DNA from 3 places in the Blautia sp. HA8986 genome. Region 1 is predicted to be linked to each of the others. Evidence: riboswitches for the same ligand, from Rfam matches in the RefSeq annotation. Region 1 holds a riboswitch; each other region holds the start of a gene.
What was found. Region 1 has a riboswitch for thiamine pyrophosphate ahead of AC04Q4_RS01830 (energy-coupled thiamine transporter ThiT). Riboswitches for the same ligand answer to the same signal wherever they lie in the genome.
Positions count from the first base shown of each region.

Region 2: it holds a riboswitch for thiamine pyrophosphate, as region 1 does, so the genes downstream of both, thiW (energy coupling factor transporter S component ThiW) here and AC04Q4_RS01830 (energy-coupled thiamine transporter ThiT) in region 1, are expected to answer to the same signal.
Region 3: it holds a riboswitch for thiamine pyrophosphate, as region 1 does, so the genes downstream of both, thiS (sulfur carrier protein ThiS) here and AC04Q4_RS01830 (energy-coupled thiamine transporter ThiT) in region 1, are expected to answer to the same signal.

Region 1 covers NZ_JBWLUQ010000001.1:420,108-425,896, forward strand. The annotation lists rRNA gene AC04Q4_RS01815 (16S ribosomal RNA) at 1-602, shown strand, start outside; rRNA gene rrf (5S ribosomal RNA) at 663-780, shown strand; rRNA gene AC04Q4_RS01825 (23S ribosomal RNA) at 1,112-3,998, shown strand; TPP riboswitch at 4,200-4,301, shown strand; gene AC04Q4_RS01830 (energy-coupled thiamine transporter ThiT) at 4,298-4,993, shown strand; gene AC04Q4_RS01835 (methionyl aminopeptidase) at 5,566-5,789, shown strand, end outside.
Region 2 covers NZ_JBWLUQ010000001.1:2,352,471-2,358,259, reverse strand. The annotation lists gene arfA (arabinosylfuranosidase ArfA) at 1-1,258, shown strand, start outside; gene AC04Q4_RS10910 (aldo/keto reductase) at 1,328-2,317, shown strand; TPP riboswitch at 2,407-2,509, shown strand; gene thiW (energy coupling factor transporter S component ThiW) at 2,850-3,404, shown strand; gene thiM (hydroxyethylthiazole kinase) at 3,367-4,269, shown strand; gene thiE (thiamine phosphate synthase) at 4,286-4,927, shown strand; gene AC04Q4_RS10890 (hypothetical protein) at 5,500-5,789, shown strand, end outside.
Region 3 covers NZ_JBWLUQ010000001.1:2,697,130-2,702,918, reverse strand. The annotation lists gene thiH (2-iminoacetate synthase ThiH) at 151-1,392, opposite strand; gene AC04Q4_RS12580 (thiazole synthase) at 1,559-2,344, opposite strand; gene thiS (sulfur carrier protein ThiS) at 2,523-2,726, opposite strand; TPP riboswitch at 2,988-3,095, opposite strand; gene AC04Q4_RS12570 (Ig-like domain-containing protein) at 3,303-4,421, opposite strand; partial or broken gene AC04Q4_RS12565 (transposase) at 4,595-4,989, shown strand; gene AC04Q4_RS12560 (serine hydrolase domain-containing protein) at 5,251-5,789, opposite strand, start outside.

The DNA.
Region 1 (5,789 bases):
GGTGGAGCATGTGGTTTAATTCGAAGCAACGCGAAGAACCTTACCAAGTCTTGACATCCCCCTGACCGGAACTTAACCGTTCCTTTCCTTCGGGACAGGGGAGACAGGTGGTGCATGGTTGTCGTCAGCTCGTGTCGTGAGATGTTGGGTTAAGTCCCGCAACGAGCGCAACCCCTATCCTCAGTAGCCAGCATATAAGGTGGGCACTCTGTGGAGACTGCCAGGGATAACCTGGAGGAAGGCGGGGATGACGTCAAATCATCATGCCCCTTATGATTTGGGCTACACACGTGCTACAATGGCGTAAACAAAGGGAAGCGAGCCCGCGAGGGTAAGCAAATCCCAAAAATAACGTCCCAGTTCGGATTGTAGTCTGCAACTCGACTACATGAAGCTGGAATCGCTAGTAATCGCGGATCAGAATGCCGCGGTGAATACGTTCCCGGGTCTTGTACACACCGCCCGTCACACCATGGGAGTCAGTAACGCCCGAAGTCAGTGACCTAACCGCAAGGGAGGAGCTGCCGAAGGCGGGACCGATGACTGGGGTGAAGTCGTAACAAGGTAGCCGTATCGGAAGGTGCGGCTGGATCACCTCCTTTCTAAGGAAAAAGTAGAGAAACAAGATGTGTTTTACTGTTTAGCTATCAAGCTGAAAGATTTCTGGTGCCGATGCGGTTGGGGGACACACCCGTTCCCATCCCGAACACGACGGTTAAGACCCAATCGGCCGATGGTACTGCACTGGAGACGGTGTGGGAGAGCAGGTGGGCGCCAGATCAAAAAAAGAAAAACAGGAGAGATACCTGATGAGAATATATAGCTGGTTTTACCAGTGATCTGAGAGTTTAAAAAGCTAGTTTGTCCTTTCAGATGGCTGATAAAACATCAGTCAGCATTGTACCTTGAAAACTGCATACATGAAATTTGATTAAGTTAATCAAATATCCTTAAACGCAAAGTATTAAGAAATTAATGCAAACGCAAAGATAGGAAGACATCGATTTATCTGTTATGAACAGAGTAATCAAACACCGTTGTAAAACGCGAGAGCGTGATACAACAGAGAATCAAGAGACCGCATCACCTACGCTAGGGTGATGAAGCGAAAGGTCAAGCAATAAGGGCACAGGGCGGATGCCTTGGCACTAAGAGCCGATGAAAGACGTGATAAGCTGCGAAAAGCTTCGGGGAGGAGCAAATATCCCGTGATCCGGAGATTTCTGAATGGGGAAACCCGCATGAGAAGACCTCATGCATCCATACGCCAATCCATAACGTATGGAAGGGAACCCGGGGAACTGAAACATCTAAGTACCCGGAGGAAAAGAAAGAAACATCGATTCCGTAAGTAGCGGCGAGCGAACGCGGAGGAGCCTAAACCGGTGTGCGTGCATGCCGGGGTCATGGACTGCATTTAAGATTCAGCGAAGTTAACAGAACGGTTTTGGGAAAGCCGGCCGGAGAGGGTGAAAGCCCCGTACGTGAAAGCCAAGCTGACTGAGCAGGATCCGGAGTACCACGAGACACGAGGAACCTTGTGGGAAGTAAGGGGGACCACCCCCTAAGGCTAAATACTACTTAGTGACCGATAGCGCATAGTACTGTGAAGGAAAGGTGAAAAGGACCCCGGGAGGGGAGTGAAAGAGAACCTGAAACCCTGTGTCTACAAGCTGTGGAAGTGCTTTATATGCACAACCGCGTACTTTTTGTAGAACGGTCCGGCGAGTTACGCTTACTGGCAAGGTTAAGCACTTCAGGTGTGGAGCCGTAGGGAAACCAAGTCTTAAGAGGGCCAGAGTCAGTAGGAGTAGACCCGAAACCGGGTGATCTATCCATGTCCAGGTTGAAGCTGCCGTAAGAGGTAGTGGAGGACCGAACCCACATCCGTTGAAAAGGGTGGGGATGAGGTGTGGATAGGGGAGAAATTCCAATCGAACCCGGAGATAGCTGGTTCTCCTCGAAATAGCTTTAGGGCTAGCCTCGGTGTGAGTCTTGCGGAGGTAGAGCACTGAATTTCCTAGGGGGCGTCAAAGCCTACCGAAGAATATCAAACTCCGAATGCCGTGTAGATATCACCGGGAGTCAGACTGCACGAGATAAGTTGGGCGGTCAAAAGGGAAAGAGCCCAGACCTACAGTTAAGGTCCCAAAGTGCGCGTTAAGTGGAAAAGGATGTGGGATTTCGAAGACAACCAGGATGTTGGCTCAGAAGCAGCCATACATTCAAAGAGTGCGTAATAGCTCACTGGTCGAGAGGTCCTGCGCCGAAAATGTCCGGGGCTGAAACGCGCCACCGAAACTAAGGAATCCGAAAGGATTGGTAGAGGAGCATTGTATATGGGAAGAAGCAGTACCGTAAGGAGCTGTGGACTGTATAGAAGAGAGAATGCCGGAATGAGTAGCGAGATAGAGGTGGGAATCCTCTAGGCCGAATATCCAAGGTTTCCAGGGTAAAGCTGATCTGCCCTGGGTGAGTCGGGACCTAAGGTGAGGGCGGGAGCCGTAGCCGATGGACAACAGGTTGATATTCCTGTACTGCAGTATAACAGAACTGTGGGGACACGTAAGGAGAGCGGGAGCCGGGAATGGAAAGCCCGGTACAAGCGAGGTACCAGTATGGTAGGAAAATCCGCCATGCAATGGGAAGACGTGATGTGGAGCGAATTTTAGTAGCGAAGCCCGTGAGCCATGCGTCAAGAAAAGCCGCTATTGTTTATACTGTACCCGTACCGTAAACCGACACAGGTGGATGAGGAGAGAATCCTAAGGCCGGCGGAAGAAGTATTGCCAAGGAACTCGGCAAAATGGCCCCGTAACTTAGGGAGAAGGGGTGCCTGCGAGAGCAGGCCGCAGAGAATAGGCTCAAGCAACTGTTTAGCAAAAACACAGGTCTATGCGAAACCGAAAGGTGAGGTATATGGGCTGACGCCTGCCCGGTGCTGGAAGGTTAAGAGGAGAGGTTAGACGTAAGTCGAAGCTTTGAATTTAAGCCCCAGTAAACGGCGGCCGTAACTATAACGGTCCTAAGGTAGCGAAATTCCTTGTCGGGTAAGTTCCGACCCGCACGAAAGGCGTAATGATTTGAGCGCTGTCTCGGCAATACATCCGGTGAAATTGAAGTGCCAGTGAAGATGCTGGCTACCCGCGCCAGGACGGAAAGACCCCATGGAGCTTTACTCCAGTTTGGCACTGGGGTCCGGTGTTGCATGTACAGGATAGGTGGGAGGCTGAGAAACGGTAACGTCAGTTGCCGCGGAGCCGCTGTTGGGATACCACCCTTGTGATATTGGGCTTCTAACCAGCCGCCGTAATCCGGCGGTGGGACAATGCCAGGCGGGGAGTTTGACTGGGGCGGTCGCCTCCGAAAGGGTATCGGAGGCGCCCAAAGGTTCCCTCAGAATGGACGGAAACCATTCGAAGAGTGCAAAGGCAGAAGGGAGCTTGACTGCGACACCGACGGGTGGAGCAGGTACGAAAGTAGGGCTTAGTGATCCGGTGGTATTAAGTGGGAATGCCATCGCTCAACGGATAAAAGCTACCCTGGGGATAACAGGCTTATCACTCCCAAGAGTTCACATCGACGGAGTGGTTTGGCACCTCGATGTCGGCTCATCGCATCCTGGGGCTGTAGTAGGTCCCAAGGGTTGGGCTGTTCGCCCATTAAAGCGGTACGCGAGCTGGGTTCAGAACGTCGTGAGACAGTTCGGTCCCTATCCGGCGTGGGCGTAGGATATCTGAGAGGAGCTGTCCTTAGTACGAGAGGACCGGGATGGACGGACCGCTGGTGGACCGGTTGGCTTGCCAAAGCCATGGCCGGGTAGCCAAGTCCGGAAGGGATAAACGCTGAAGGCATCTAAGCGTGAAGCCCCCCTCAAGATGAGATATCCCATTCTTATGAAGTAAACCCCCTTGAAGACGACGAGGTAGATAGGGCAAGGGTGGAAGTGTGGCAACACATGGAGCTGACTGTTACTAATCGGGTGAGGGCTTGACCAAGAAACGCAGGTTAAAATTGATTCAAAATACGATTAACAATCATCACCAAAACCATGTATGTAGTTTTCAAGCTACAAGGAAAGAGTAAAACAGGTAAGTAAACCATTTAAAATTGGTTCATTTACCTGTTTTTATTACTCATTTTTTCTCAAAAACCTCATGATCATACATATTTACACCCACTTCCCCATGTGCTACAATAGGTAAGACCAAGGGAGCCGGACAGGCTGAGAGGAAGCACAAGCTTCGACCTTTGAACTTGATTTGGGTAATCCCAACGTAAGGAGGAGAGAAAGAATATGTTTGATTTTCTTGTGACTGCCGACGGCGGTCTCACAACGGCAGGTTACACTGCATCTATCGTAGCAGTTCTGGTACTTGTAGTTCTTATAGCTGCATTACTTCAGAAGAAAACATCCACTTTAAAACTTACCACACAGCAGCTTGTTACCTGCGCGGCAGCACTTGCCCTGGCATATGTAACATCTTATATTAAGCTGTTTAAACTGCCATTTGGCGGATCTGTAACTTTGTTCAGCATGCTGTTTATTGTTCTGATCGGTTACTGGTACGGTGTTAAGGTTGGAATTCTTACAGGCCTTGTATATGGAATTTTCCAGTTCCTGCAGGAGCCATATGTGCTTTCATTTTTTCAGGTATGCTGTGATTACATCTTTGCATTCGGAGCAATGGGACTTTCCGGATTATTTACGAAATCCAAAAAATATGGCCTTCTGAAAGCCTATATTACAGCCATACTGGCAAGAGGTGCATTCCACGCGCTAGGTGGATATATCTACTGGATGGATTATATGCCGGATAATTTCCCGAAATCCCTGACTGCATTGTATCCGATCATCTATAACTACAGTTATATTCTTCTGGAAGGTATATTGACCATTGTGGTGATTTCTGTCCCGGCAGTATCCAGTGCACTTGGAAGAATGCGGGCAATGGCAACCGGCGGAAATCGTCAGCCGGCAGCGCAGAAATGATATAATCAAATAATAAAAAAGATCGCAGGCTCATCTTTAAAAGATACATTGTATAATCAGAAAAGATGAATCCGCGATCTTTTTTATTGAATGATCTTATCCGCTTGATTTATCGATAACATTTTTTGCAGGCAGTGTAACCACGTTGCTTTGCCTGACTGAGAGTAACCTTACACGTACGGTTTGGATTCATATTTCCACAGTTGGGAATTCTGTGATATTTTTTGCCTGTGGCAGGAATCCATACGGAGGATTGGACCTGTGGTTTGGAAGATCTTTTAGCTTTTTCATTTGTAAAACTCCTTCCATAGAGATATGTTATAAGCTTATTATAATAGAAGATATTGAGAAAACAATAAAAACCATATATTTCGAGAAAATTCGATATGATATCAATATAAAAGTTATATAAAACAAACCAAAAACACAAAGAATACTTTTATCTTAAAGCAAGTTGTGCTATGATAAATCAGGCAGAGAAAACATTCGATTTGCGGCAGATATCATATATCTGACAATATAAAAAACAAAAGAAAAAGCAGCGATACAACTGCGAAAAGGAGAAGAAAAAGATGGCTAAAAAGATTGAAAGAAATGATCCGTGCTGGTGTGGAAGCGGAAAGAAATATAAAAAATGCCATGAAGCATTTGATGAAAAGATGGAGCTCATGAAAAAGAAGGGATATGCGGTTCTTGACCATGATCTGATTAAGACACCTGCACAGATTGAGAAGATCAAAGAGAGCTGCAAGATTAATATTGCAGTTCTTGATTATGTTGCAGAGCATATCGGACC
Region 2 (5,789 bases), 1.9 Mb from region 1:
TGGACCGAAGAATCAGCGTCCGTCCAGACCGGAGCTGGCTTGGGGCGTGATCGAGACCAATCAGTTTGGTCTCAATGAGTTTGTGGACTGGTCAAAAAAAGCAGGCAGTGATGTGATGATGGCGGTGAACCTGGGAACAAGAGGACCGGAGGATGCAAAAAATCTTCTGGAATACTGTAACTTTAAGGGTGGTACCTATTACAGTGATCTTCGTAAGGCTCACGGCTATGAACAGCCGCATGATATCAAATTATGGTGTCTCGGAAACGAGATGGACGGTCCGTGGCAGATGGGACATAAAACTGCGACAGAGTACGGAAGAGTTGCAGCAGAGACTGCCCGCCTGATGAAATTTATGGATCCGGAGGTTGAGACTGTTGCATGCGGAAGCTCCAATCTGGAAATGCCTACCTTTGGCTCCTGGGAGTATACCGTTCTTGATGAGGCTTACGATCAGGTGGATTATCTTTCCCTGCATCAGTACTATGGAAATGCAGCGGGAGACACTGCCGATTTCCTGGCAAGCTCCAAGGGCATGGATGATTTTATCTCAGGAGTGGTTTCCATCTGCGATGCTGTAAAAGCAAAGAAGCATGGAAAAAAACAGATTAATCTTTCTTTCGACGAGTGGAACGTATGGTACCACAGCAATGAACAGGATAAGAAGCTGGAAAAATGGGTACAGGCACCCCATCAGCTAGAGGATGTTTATAACTTTGAGGATGCACTTCTTGTGGGAAGTATGCTGATCACTCTTCTCCGTCATGCAGACCGTGTAAAGATCGCCTGTATGGCACAGCTGGTAAATGTTATCGCACCGATCATGACCTCTGATACAGGCGCATGGCGTCAGACGATCTTTTATCCATATATGCTGACAAGTGTGTTTGGAAGAGGAACGGTACTGAATACACAGGTTCTCACACCGGTATATGAGAGCAGAACTTATGGTGAGGCTCCGTATCTGGATTCCGTTTGCGTTTGGGATGAGGAAAAGGATACACTGACGATCTTTGCGGTAAATAAGAGCCTGGATGAGGATATGGAAGTTTCCTGTGATTTAAGACAGTTTGAGAAATATAAGATCGTGGAGCATATTGTACTCAATAATGACGATCTTCAGGCAGTCAATACAGAGGCGCAGCCAGAGAATGTAGTTCCTGTAAAAGCCGGTGCAGAGTGCTCAAAGCTGGATGGCGGAAAACTGGAAGCAGTTTTTGCAAAACACAGCTGGAATATGATCCGTCTTGCGAAATAAGGGTCGGTGAAGTATAGTAAAGGCAGTTACAGAAAATGTAAATCATGCTACATTATGGGAGGTTTTTTTATGTACACACCTGCAAGGGAACGATACGAAACCATGGAGTACAACCGTTGCGGAGAAAGCGGCCTGATGCTTCCGAAGGTATCTCTTGGATTATGGCATAATTTCGGAGATACATCTGATTATGAAAATATGAAACAGCTGTGCTTCACAGCTTTTGACAATGGTATCACACAGTTTGATCTTGCCAATAATTACGGACCTGCCTACGGAAGTGCAGAGCGGAATTTCGGCAAGATCCTGGAAGAGGAACTGATGTCTTACCGTGATGAAATGATTATCACAACTAAGGCAGGCTATGATATGTGGGAGGGCCCTTATGGAAACTGGGGCAGCCGCAAGTACCTTCTGGCGAGCCTTGACCAGAGCCTGAAGCGCATGGGTCTGGAATATGTGGATATTTTTTACCATCACAGAATGGACCCTGAGACTCCGCTTGAGGAGACTATGGGGGCACTGGCAACAGCGGTTCAGCAGGGCAAGGCCCTCTATGTGGGACTTTCCAATTATGATGGAAAAACCTTAAGCCAGGCGGCAGCGATCCTGAAGGATCTGAAATGCCCCTTTGTGATCAACCAGAACCGGTATTCCATTTTTGACAGAACTGTGGAAAAAAACGGTCTCAAGAGAACTACCGGCATTTTGAAAAAAGGTCTGATTACCTTTAGCCCTCTTGCCCAGGGACAGCTGACAGACCGTTACCTGAACGGGATCCCGGAGGACAGCCGTATCCGCAAAGACGGAAGATTCCTTAAGGAAAGTGTGCTGACGCCGGAGCGTCTGGATCAGATCCGGCGACTGAACGATCTGGCAGCCCAGCGTGGAGAGAAGCTGGCTGATATGGCACTTGGCTGGCTGCTTCAGCATAAGGAAGTTACCAGTGTTCTGATCGGAGCTTCCAAGCCACAGCAGATCCTTGATAATGTGAAAGCGATCCACTGTGCACCGTTTACAGCTGAGGAGCTGCGTCTGATCGACGAGATTTCAAAATAAGATTTATTATGATAAATGCCTGGATTTTTTCGTCCGGGAAGAGAGGTTTGACAACGGGATAGGTGTGTGCTATATTGAAAAACAGAAAAAAAAGAGCCAGCGGGAGCTTGTGTGACAGGCTGAGAGGAAGATAGATCTTCGACCGTACCTGATTTGGGTAATGCCAACGGAGGGATTGTGATATAAGAGCGTGTCTCCGTGGATTTTTGCCAGAGGATGCGCTCTTTTTTGATGCAGAAATGGAACTGGGATGATCCGGTAATGTGTTGCGGATATGAAGGTGACAGAGATTGCATGTGGAGCTTCTGCGGAGAGCGGGCAGGAAGGGGAGCGCCTTAATGTCTGGCAGGGGAGTGATATTCCGGAGGATTTTTTCGGAAGGATCATGTAAGCGATGGGAATCCGTGTTTTCGGAGTGAGAGGAAGTAAGGGAACTTCGACCGCCAAAATCTAAGGGCAGACTGCAGCAGACGGGAAGTTTTTGCCCGGGATCTGACAGGGATCTGCCTGATATTTCAGGGAGGAAAACACAATGGAAAAACAAAGGATGCACACGCTTCGTATGGTAATGCTGGCAATGATGGTTGCGATCGGTGTCGTTATTTCACCGATTCTGAGGATTGAGGGAATGTGCCCCACGGCGCATCTTGTCAATATCGTATGCTCGGTTCTGATGGGACCGTGGTACTCACTTCTCTGCGCGACCATGATCGGCGTGATCCGTATGATGTTTATGGGAATCCCGCCACTTGCACTGACAGGTGCAGTATTTGGCGCGTTTCTTTCAGGTGTGTTCTACAGACTTTCCAAAGGTAAGATCATCTGCGCGGTGATCGGTGAGATCTTTGGAACGGGTATCATCGGGTCTATGGTTTCTTATCCGGTGATGGCATTCCTGATGGGAAGAGGCGGACTGACAGCATTTTATTATACGCCGATGTTCCTTGCAGCAACCACAATGGGAGGATGTGTTGCCTATATTTTCCTGAAGGCTCTGAGTAAAGCAGGTCTTTTGGTGAAATTCCAGGCAGCTTTGGGTTCAAAAACATATGAGACAAAGAATTTTACAACTGCGAAAGCTAATTAAAGAAGAAAAGCCGCTGATCCATTGCATCACCAATCCGATCTCGATCCATGATTGTGCCAACGTGATCCTTGCAGTGGGTGCAAGGCCGATCATGGCGGAGCATCCGGCAGAGGTGGCAGATATTACGGCATCGGCTGGTGCGCTGATGCTGAATCTCGGGAATATTACCGATGCCAGGATCGAGTCAATGAAGCGTTCTATGAGAACTGCGATGGAAAAAAAGATCCCGGTTCTTCTGGATCTGGTAGGGGTTGCATGCAGTGATCTCAGGCTGGATCTGGCGAGGGAGCTTTTAAGCATCGGCCATCCGGCGGTATTGAAGGGAAATATGTCAGAGCTTTTGGCTGTTTCCGGGCTGCCGTCCCATGCGATCGGGATCGATGCGGGTGTCGAGGATGCCCTGACTGAGGAAAATATCGATGGAGTCAGTGAGGTGCTTAAGGCTTTTTCCAGAAATAATCAGGCGATCGTGCTGGCAACCGGGAAACAGGATTTTGTTACGGATGGTGAACGGGTTGTTCTGGTGCAAAATGGCAGTGCGGCGCTGTCCGGGATCACAGGAACCGGTTGTATGGTTGGTGCACTGACTGCGGCATTTTTGCCGGGGCGCGAAGATAATATTGCAAAAGAGATGACGGATAGTATAGAGGCAGGTGTCTGGTCTGGCGGTGAGATAGGATTAAATGAGAGATCCGGGAATTATCTGGCTGCGGCAGTTCTTGGTACTGCACTTATGGGTATCGCTGGTGAGGAAGCGGAGAAGATTTCCCGCGGTCCGGGAAGTTTTCAGGTAAATCTGCTGGATGAGATTTATGGACTTTCGGATCGGCAGCTGCTGGATCTGTTGAAGATTGAAATGTACTGAAAAAGAGGGGATTAGGATGGATAGAAAAGATTTGGATGTAACGTTGTATCTGGTGACGGATAGTTCTTATCATACGGAGGAGTCCTTGCTCCGTACAGTTGAGGAGGCTTGTAAGGGTGGCGTGACTCTGGTCCAGCTTCGCGAGAAGAATAAGGGTGGACGGGAGTATCTGGATAAGGCTTTTAAGGTGAAGGAGATCACAGATCGTTACAATGTGCCGCTGATCATTGATGATCGTGTGGATGTGGCGCTGGCCTGTGATGCGGCTGGTGTGCATGTTGGAGCTTCTGATATTCCGGTTGCTGTGGCAAGGAAGCTGATGGGACCGGATAAGATCGTGGGGGCTACTGCCAAGACGGTGGAGGCTGCTGTGAAGGCTTATGAGGATGGAGCGGATTATCTTGGTGTAGGGGCGATTTATCCTACTACTACCAAGGTTGTGACGATCCTTACCAAGGTTTCTACATTGAAGGATATCTGTGAGGCGGTTCCGATTCCGGCGGTTGCGATCGGGGGATTGAATGCCGGGAATATGGATGTGCTTGAGGGTGCAGGCATGAGTGGTATGGCGGTTGTTTCTGCGATCATGAAGGCAGAGGATCCGAAGAAGAATGCGCAGGAGCTGAAGGAAAGAATTGTTGCTTTGATGGGAAAGTGATTTAGAAAGTGACTTAGAAAATGAGTGGAGAACAGTGGTGGATTTGAGGTTCATTGCTGTTCTTTTTTTGTTGAAATACGGACGCCTCACGGGCTGGTTTTTCAAGACGGCAGGGGAAGGTGGCTGCTCGGAAGTTTGGGCGTGAATGTTGGTTTGAGTGGTCTGCCGGGAATGAGATGTGAGGCACTTCGCTGTCGAATGTTGTTGAGATTTTTGGATGAAATTTGAGTGATTTTTATTATAGCATGTGGTATGGTTGTTATATCTTATAAGATCTTTTGTCTGTATGGACGTTCTTGGAGCTTCGAGTTCTGAAGCATTTTCCATTTTTGGTACTGTGAAAGTTGCTGTTCACTGGTAATATCCCGCGAGGTGTTTTTTGTGAGCGAAGGTCACAGAAAACCCGAGGCATACCGCGCGAATTTATGCAATCAGCATAAATTCTGTGCATCGCGAAGCGTGTTACTGAGAACGGAGTGAACAGTAACCTGTGAAATTTATGAAAGGCCGGTTTAGGGTGTTTTCATGTTTTATTTGTGTGGTATAATCTATATATATCAGTAGGAGTGTTAATGACTAACAATACTATATTTGATGATGTTTTCCGGACGATGGTGGAAAAGATGACGTATCTGATCGTTCCGCTGATCAATGAGGTGTTTCATACATCATATCCGGAAGATGTGAAGATCATGCACCTTAGGAATGAGCATCAGCTTGAGGATGGTGAACTGATCACGGATGCCCGACTTCTGATCGGGGATAAGGTGTATCATATTGAGTGTCAGAGTTCTGATGATACTATGATGGCGATCAGGATGTTTGAATATGATCTTGCAATTGCCTTGGAGAACAGACAGAG
Region 3 (5,789 bases), 2.3 Mb from region 1:
CCCGTCCTGAAAAATCGCTTTTTCGAGTGGATGGTTTTCCACATATTCCACAAAAATTATCCCCTGACACCTATGTAATCGTTCCAGGTTTATATTAAGCGAATGTTCAAAATCCACTTTGTCGCATACCCAAGAACATAAATTTTTTCTTTACAGATAGATATAATCATTCATCACCGGCTGCAGACCATGATCTTTCAGTGCATTAAAAACTTCATCCACAGATCTTCCGTCTGAAATCTCAAACTGGTCATCACCTTTATCCTCAATATCATCTACATGACTTCCGATTCCTGTGCTGACACCTGCGGATATTTTTGTTGCAGCAATATTCACCAGATTATCACGGACACGCTCGCACTCTCTGGTAGATACGGTAATGCTTGCAAACGGCATAAACAGGCGATATGCACAAACTACCTGCAGAAGCTGCGGTTCGTGGACATCCTTCGGATTGATCCGGTCGTTGTTGATGATCGGACGAAGTCTTGGGCAGGAAAAAGCAATCTCTGCGTGTGGATATTTTCTCTGCAGAAGATATGCGTGATATCCGGTTGCAAAAGCATCCTTCCGGAAATCATCCAGTCCCAGAAGTGCCGCAAAACCAACGCCTCGCATGCCGCCTTTTAACGCACGCTCCTGAGTATTTAATCTATATGGAAAAATCCTCTTATGTCCTGCCAGATGCAGTGTCTCATACTTATCAGAATTATAGGTCTCCTGAAAAACAGTTACATAATCTGCGCCGCATTTGTGAAGATATGCGTACTCATCAGAATTCATCGGATATACCTCAAGGCCGACTACCTTGAAATATTTCCGGGCAATCTCACAGGCCTTTCCGATATATTCTACATTGGATTTGGATTTGCTCTCACCGGTAAGGATCAGGATCTCCTGAAGTCCGGTTTCTGCAATGGCTGCCATTTCTTTTTCGATCTCATCTGCATTCAGCTGTGCACGGCGGATTTTGTTATGACAGTTAAATCCGCAGTAAATGCAGTAGTTCTCACAGTAGTTTGCAATATAGATCGGTGTAAACATGCAGATACTGTTTCCAAAATGTTTCCTTGTTTCGATCCGTGCAGCCTGTGCGATTTCTTCCAGAAGTGGAAGTGCTGCTGGCGAAAGCAGGGCTTTAAAATCCTCCGGCGTACGGTTGTCATGAGCAAGTGCCCTTCGTACATCTGCTTCTGTATATTTATCATAATCATATGCATTCATTGCAGAAATAACCTGATCCATTACATCAGATTCTTCCAGCTGCTCCATATCCGGAAGGTATTTCATATGATCGATACGGTTCTTTTTCATATCTTCCAGAATTTCTTCATTTACGATACTTTCATTAAAATGGCCGTCCTGCTGACTGGCCTGTACTGTTTCTGCCATTACTCTTATGTCGCTCCTCTCATATATTGCAGCAATGTTCTGTTTCTCACTGATGCATATCCATAAACTCAATTTCAATTAAAACCAGACAATACCTGCGATTCACTGCACAGGCAGCTCCTGTCCCCCGCTTAGTGTTCTGCGTTCAATCATTCATTTATCAATTTTACTCATGCAGAAATCCTGTCAGCGGTGAAGACGCACTTGCACCTCTTTCCAGAGTTCTTCCCATGCCGGAAAGGTATGCACTTCTTCCTGCCTCAATAGCTTTCTTAAAGGCTTCCGCCATAACACGAACGTCTCCTGCAGTTGCAATAGCTGTATTTGCCATAACCGCTGCTGCACCCATTTCCATTGCTTCACATGCCTGTGACGGGCGGCCGATTCCAGCGTCTACGATGATTGGAAGGTCGATTTCATCGATGAGGATCTGGATAAATTCTTTTGTGCAGATTCCTTTGTTTGAACCGATCGGAGAGCCAAGTGGCATTACGCAGGCAGCTCCTGCATTTACCAGATCTCTGGCTGCATTCAGATCCGGATACATATACGGCATGACTACGAAGCCCTCTTTTGCAAGGATTTCGGTTGCTTTGATAGTTTCGTAGTTATCCGGAAGAAGATATTTGGAATCGTGGATGACTTCAATCTTTACAAAATCTCCGCAGCCAAGCTCGCGGGAAAGTCTTGCAATGCGGACTGCCTCCTGTGCATTTCTGGCGCCGGATGTATTCGGAAGAAGTGTAACATCTTTCGGCACATAGTCAAGAATGTTCGCAAGTCCACCCTCATTTGCACGTCGCAGGGCAAGTGTTACGATCTGAGTTCCTGCTTTTTCAATACATGCTTTTACAAGCTCCAGGGAAAATTTTCCTGAACCAAGGATAAAACGGGAAGTAAACTCATGGCCTCCCAGGATCAATTTGTCTTCATTTGTGTTTGCTGTTGTCATTTTTTATGTCCACCTTTCTGTTATTTATCTGCATTGTATTTCAGCTGCAATAACTGCTCAGCTATTCAATTTCAAGGCAGCAATTTTCTGCGATTCTGCCCATCCCACAGCCGGATATTCCTGCCCATCTTCAGACTTCTGAACAGGAATTTCTGTATCCGTTCTTATTCTTTCTGTCTCAGCAGCTTCCGCCGCCCATAAACTGCAGGATTTCCACAACGTCTCCGTCTTTCAGCACGGTCGTGTCGTAAGTCTCTCTCTTGATGATCTCTTCATTCAGCTCTACTACCACCTGCACCGGAACATAGTTACATGCTTCCAGATATTCAGTTACTGTCACCGGCTTTTCCAGTGTTCTGCTTTCACCATTTACTGTGATCATAATCGCTCCTTTCCGGAAATTTCGCCAAGTCAGAAGTAATTCTCAATCTCTTCCGGTCAATCGGATATTCGCAATCCGTAAAAAAAGAGTTCACAAAGAAATACACCCGCGGTGGTGCACCCCTTCATGAACTCTGTTCACTCTCAAAATTTCCCATGTTTAATTGTAAAATATTTCTCTGTAAATCCTGATCTTACGTATATTCAGGCGGATAAAACATCCGCATCCAATAAAAAAGGAGATACACCAAGGTATCTCCCGTAAATTCATCTTATACGTTCCTACGTTGGCATTATCCAAATCAGGTATAAGGGTCGAAGTTGAAGACTTCCTCTCAGCCTGCCATCACAAGCTCCCCTGTTATTTACACGGTTTAGTATAATTCCGATTCTGCTTCATGTCAAGAATAATAAATTTTGGTTTTATTTGGTTACTGTTCACTGGTAATATTCCGCGAGGTGTTTTTTGTGAGCGAAGGTCACAGAAAACCCGAGACATACCGCGCGGATTTATGCGATTAGCATAAATCCTGTGCATCGCGAAGCGTGTTGCTGAGAACGGAGTGAACAGTAACTTTTATTTATAAGCAGTGAATCCCAGATCATTCATTGTCAGGTTTAAATTCTTTTTCAGATAAGCATTTGCTGCTATCATTGTCGCTTTCATCATAATGTTGGAAGAATCCTGCAGATCTGTCATCGCTTTTTTTCCGTTTGTATACAGGAAAGTCAGATTCTGACCTTTATAAGCAGATGCTTTTGTGGAAGAAGTCAGCAGCACAAAGACTCCATCCGAAGACAGGGCGGACTTCACACTGACCGTATCAGATTTCACACAGTTTCCGATAATATCCAGTCCGGCAAGGACTCCATCTGAAGGCACAGAAATCAGCATTCCAATATCTATCTTATCTTCTTTCTTCAAATAGCCGATCATCAGAGTACTTTCTTCATTTACTTTGACATTTATAAACTGACTTCCGTCTTCGATATATCTGCCTTTCTGACTGATATATTTTTTCAGTTTGGCATAATTCTGCGTCAGTTTTGCGTTAGCCGATGCAGGATTTTTTACAGTAACCTTGCAGGTGAATTTTCTGCCGCCAAGGATCGCTGTGATATTCGCTGTTCCTGTTTTTACTGCGGTGACCTTTCCGGCTGAAGTTACACTGACAACCTTTGTGTTGCTACTCTTCCATGACGGTTTCAGACTGGTGCCGTTGATCTTCAGTGTATAAGTTTTTTTCGGTGTCAGTGTCAGGCTGGTCTTATTCAGGGTAAGAGAATTCAGCCCTGCAATCGCTGTCAGGCCTTTTTTATTATAGCTACTCCAGATTATATTTTTTCCGGATTTCCGGTAAGCTTTTACCGTATAAGTATAACGTGCTCCGGTGCTTACTTTTGTGTCGGTAAATGTAACATTCTTACTTCCTGTGATGGTTTTTACTACTTTCCATCCGCTGTTTCCGGACTTGCGGTATACACGGTATCCGGCTGTTCCTTTTACCTGTTTCCAGCTGAAAATGATCTTATTCTTTCCGACGATCTTAATAGAAGACATGGCCGGCGCTGCTACAGTTACTGCCGCCTGTACTTCTGCCACGCTGATCAGCTCCGGAACCGTAGCTGGTGCCGCCGTCGCAAGCATAAAACCTGTCAAAATGCCACATAAAGCTTTTTTCCAATTTCTTTTCATACGCTTTTTTCCTTTCTGCTTTGTGGTGTATCTGGATTTCCTAACAAATATAGTATACATTATGGGGAATATTCCTGCTATGATATTTTTCGCCGAATCGGGGCTTTCGGTGAAATTCGGCAGTTTTTACAATGGCAGAAAAAGGAGCTGTAAAAAAACATAGCCTACAAAAAATCTTTGAAGCCGAGCACGTCGATCTGCAGCACTTATATATAGATGAATCAAAATTTGAAGCAAATGCAAACAAGCATTCCTGGGTATGGAAAAAAGCAACTGAAAAATCCAGGTACCGTTCAGATATGGACTGTTTTATTCCTCTCATGAAAAAATTTCATGAGACCTATGGCTTTTATCCAAAATATCCTGTAGCGGATGTCCTTATGCAGAGAAATACAAAAAGGCAAAAGGAAACCGTACAGTACGGGTCAATCAGGAGTTGACGGTAATGTACCAAGAAGTGATCCGTAATCTGGAAAGTATTCAGGGAGCATTATTCAGAACGAATCGTTTCATTCAGGCAGAAGGAACTTTTGAAATCATGAAAAATGACCGGTGGTACAAAAGAATGAAAGTAAAAACAACCGCATAATTTCAAAAACAACCGAATTTATGATGAGAGGGGAAAGTATTCTCTGAATCTCTCCTCAATTCTACGATTTGGCTTAAAAGAGCATAGAAAGAAGCGTGCTCCAAAATGATTTCTCATTTTTTCACACGCCCTTTTTCAATGCCCTTGTAAAATCAAGAGTTTCTGCCACTTTATTTTTATTCAACTGTCGAAGATGGGATTAGCTTATGCTTTCCCCACGGATTTGTCAACCAGAATATATTACAATTCCGGAACCACTGTAGTCCATAGATGATTTCCTATTTTCTGGAAATCCCCCTCCAGAGACATTACAGTTACTACTGCATCCTTGTCAGGAAACGCCAGACAGAACTGACCATAATTTCCATCAGATCGATAGGAACCAGCTTCCGGATTCATTACAAACTGATATCCATATCCAAAACCGGAATATAGATTTCCCGGGCTTCCTGCCGCTGAATTGTCTACAAGATTGGAAGTCGCAACTTTCATATATTCTTCCGGCACCAACTGTTTTCCATTGTATTTTCCTTTATGAAGAATCATCTGTCCATATCTGGTGAACTCATCAATATTTACATAAAGACCATTCGCCGCATGTACATGACCTTTCGGACACAAAGTCCAGTCCGGATTTCCAATTCCCAATGGTTCAAAAAATCGATTTCTCAGATATTCCAGAAGATTGACACCCGCACGTTTTTCAATAGCACAGCTGATCATATAAGTATTGAAATTACTGTACAGCCACTGAGTTCCTGGTTTATTTACAACCTTCG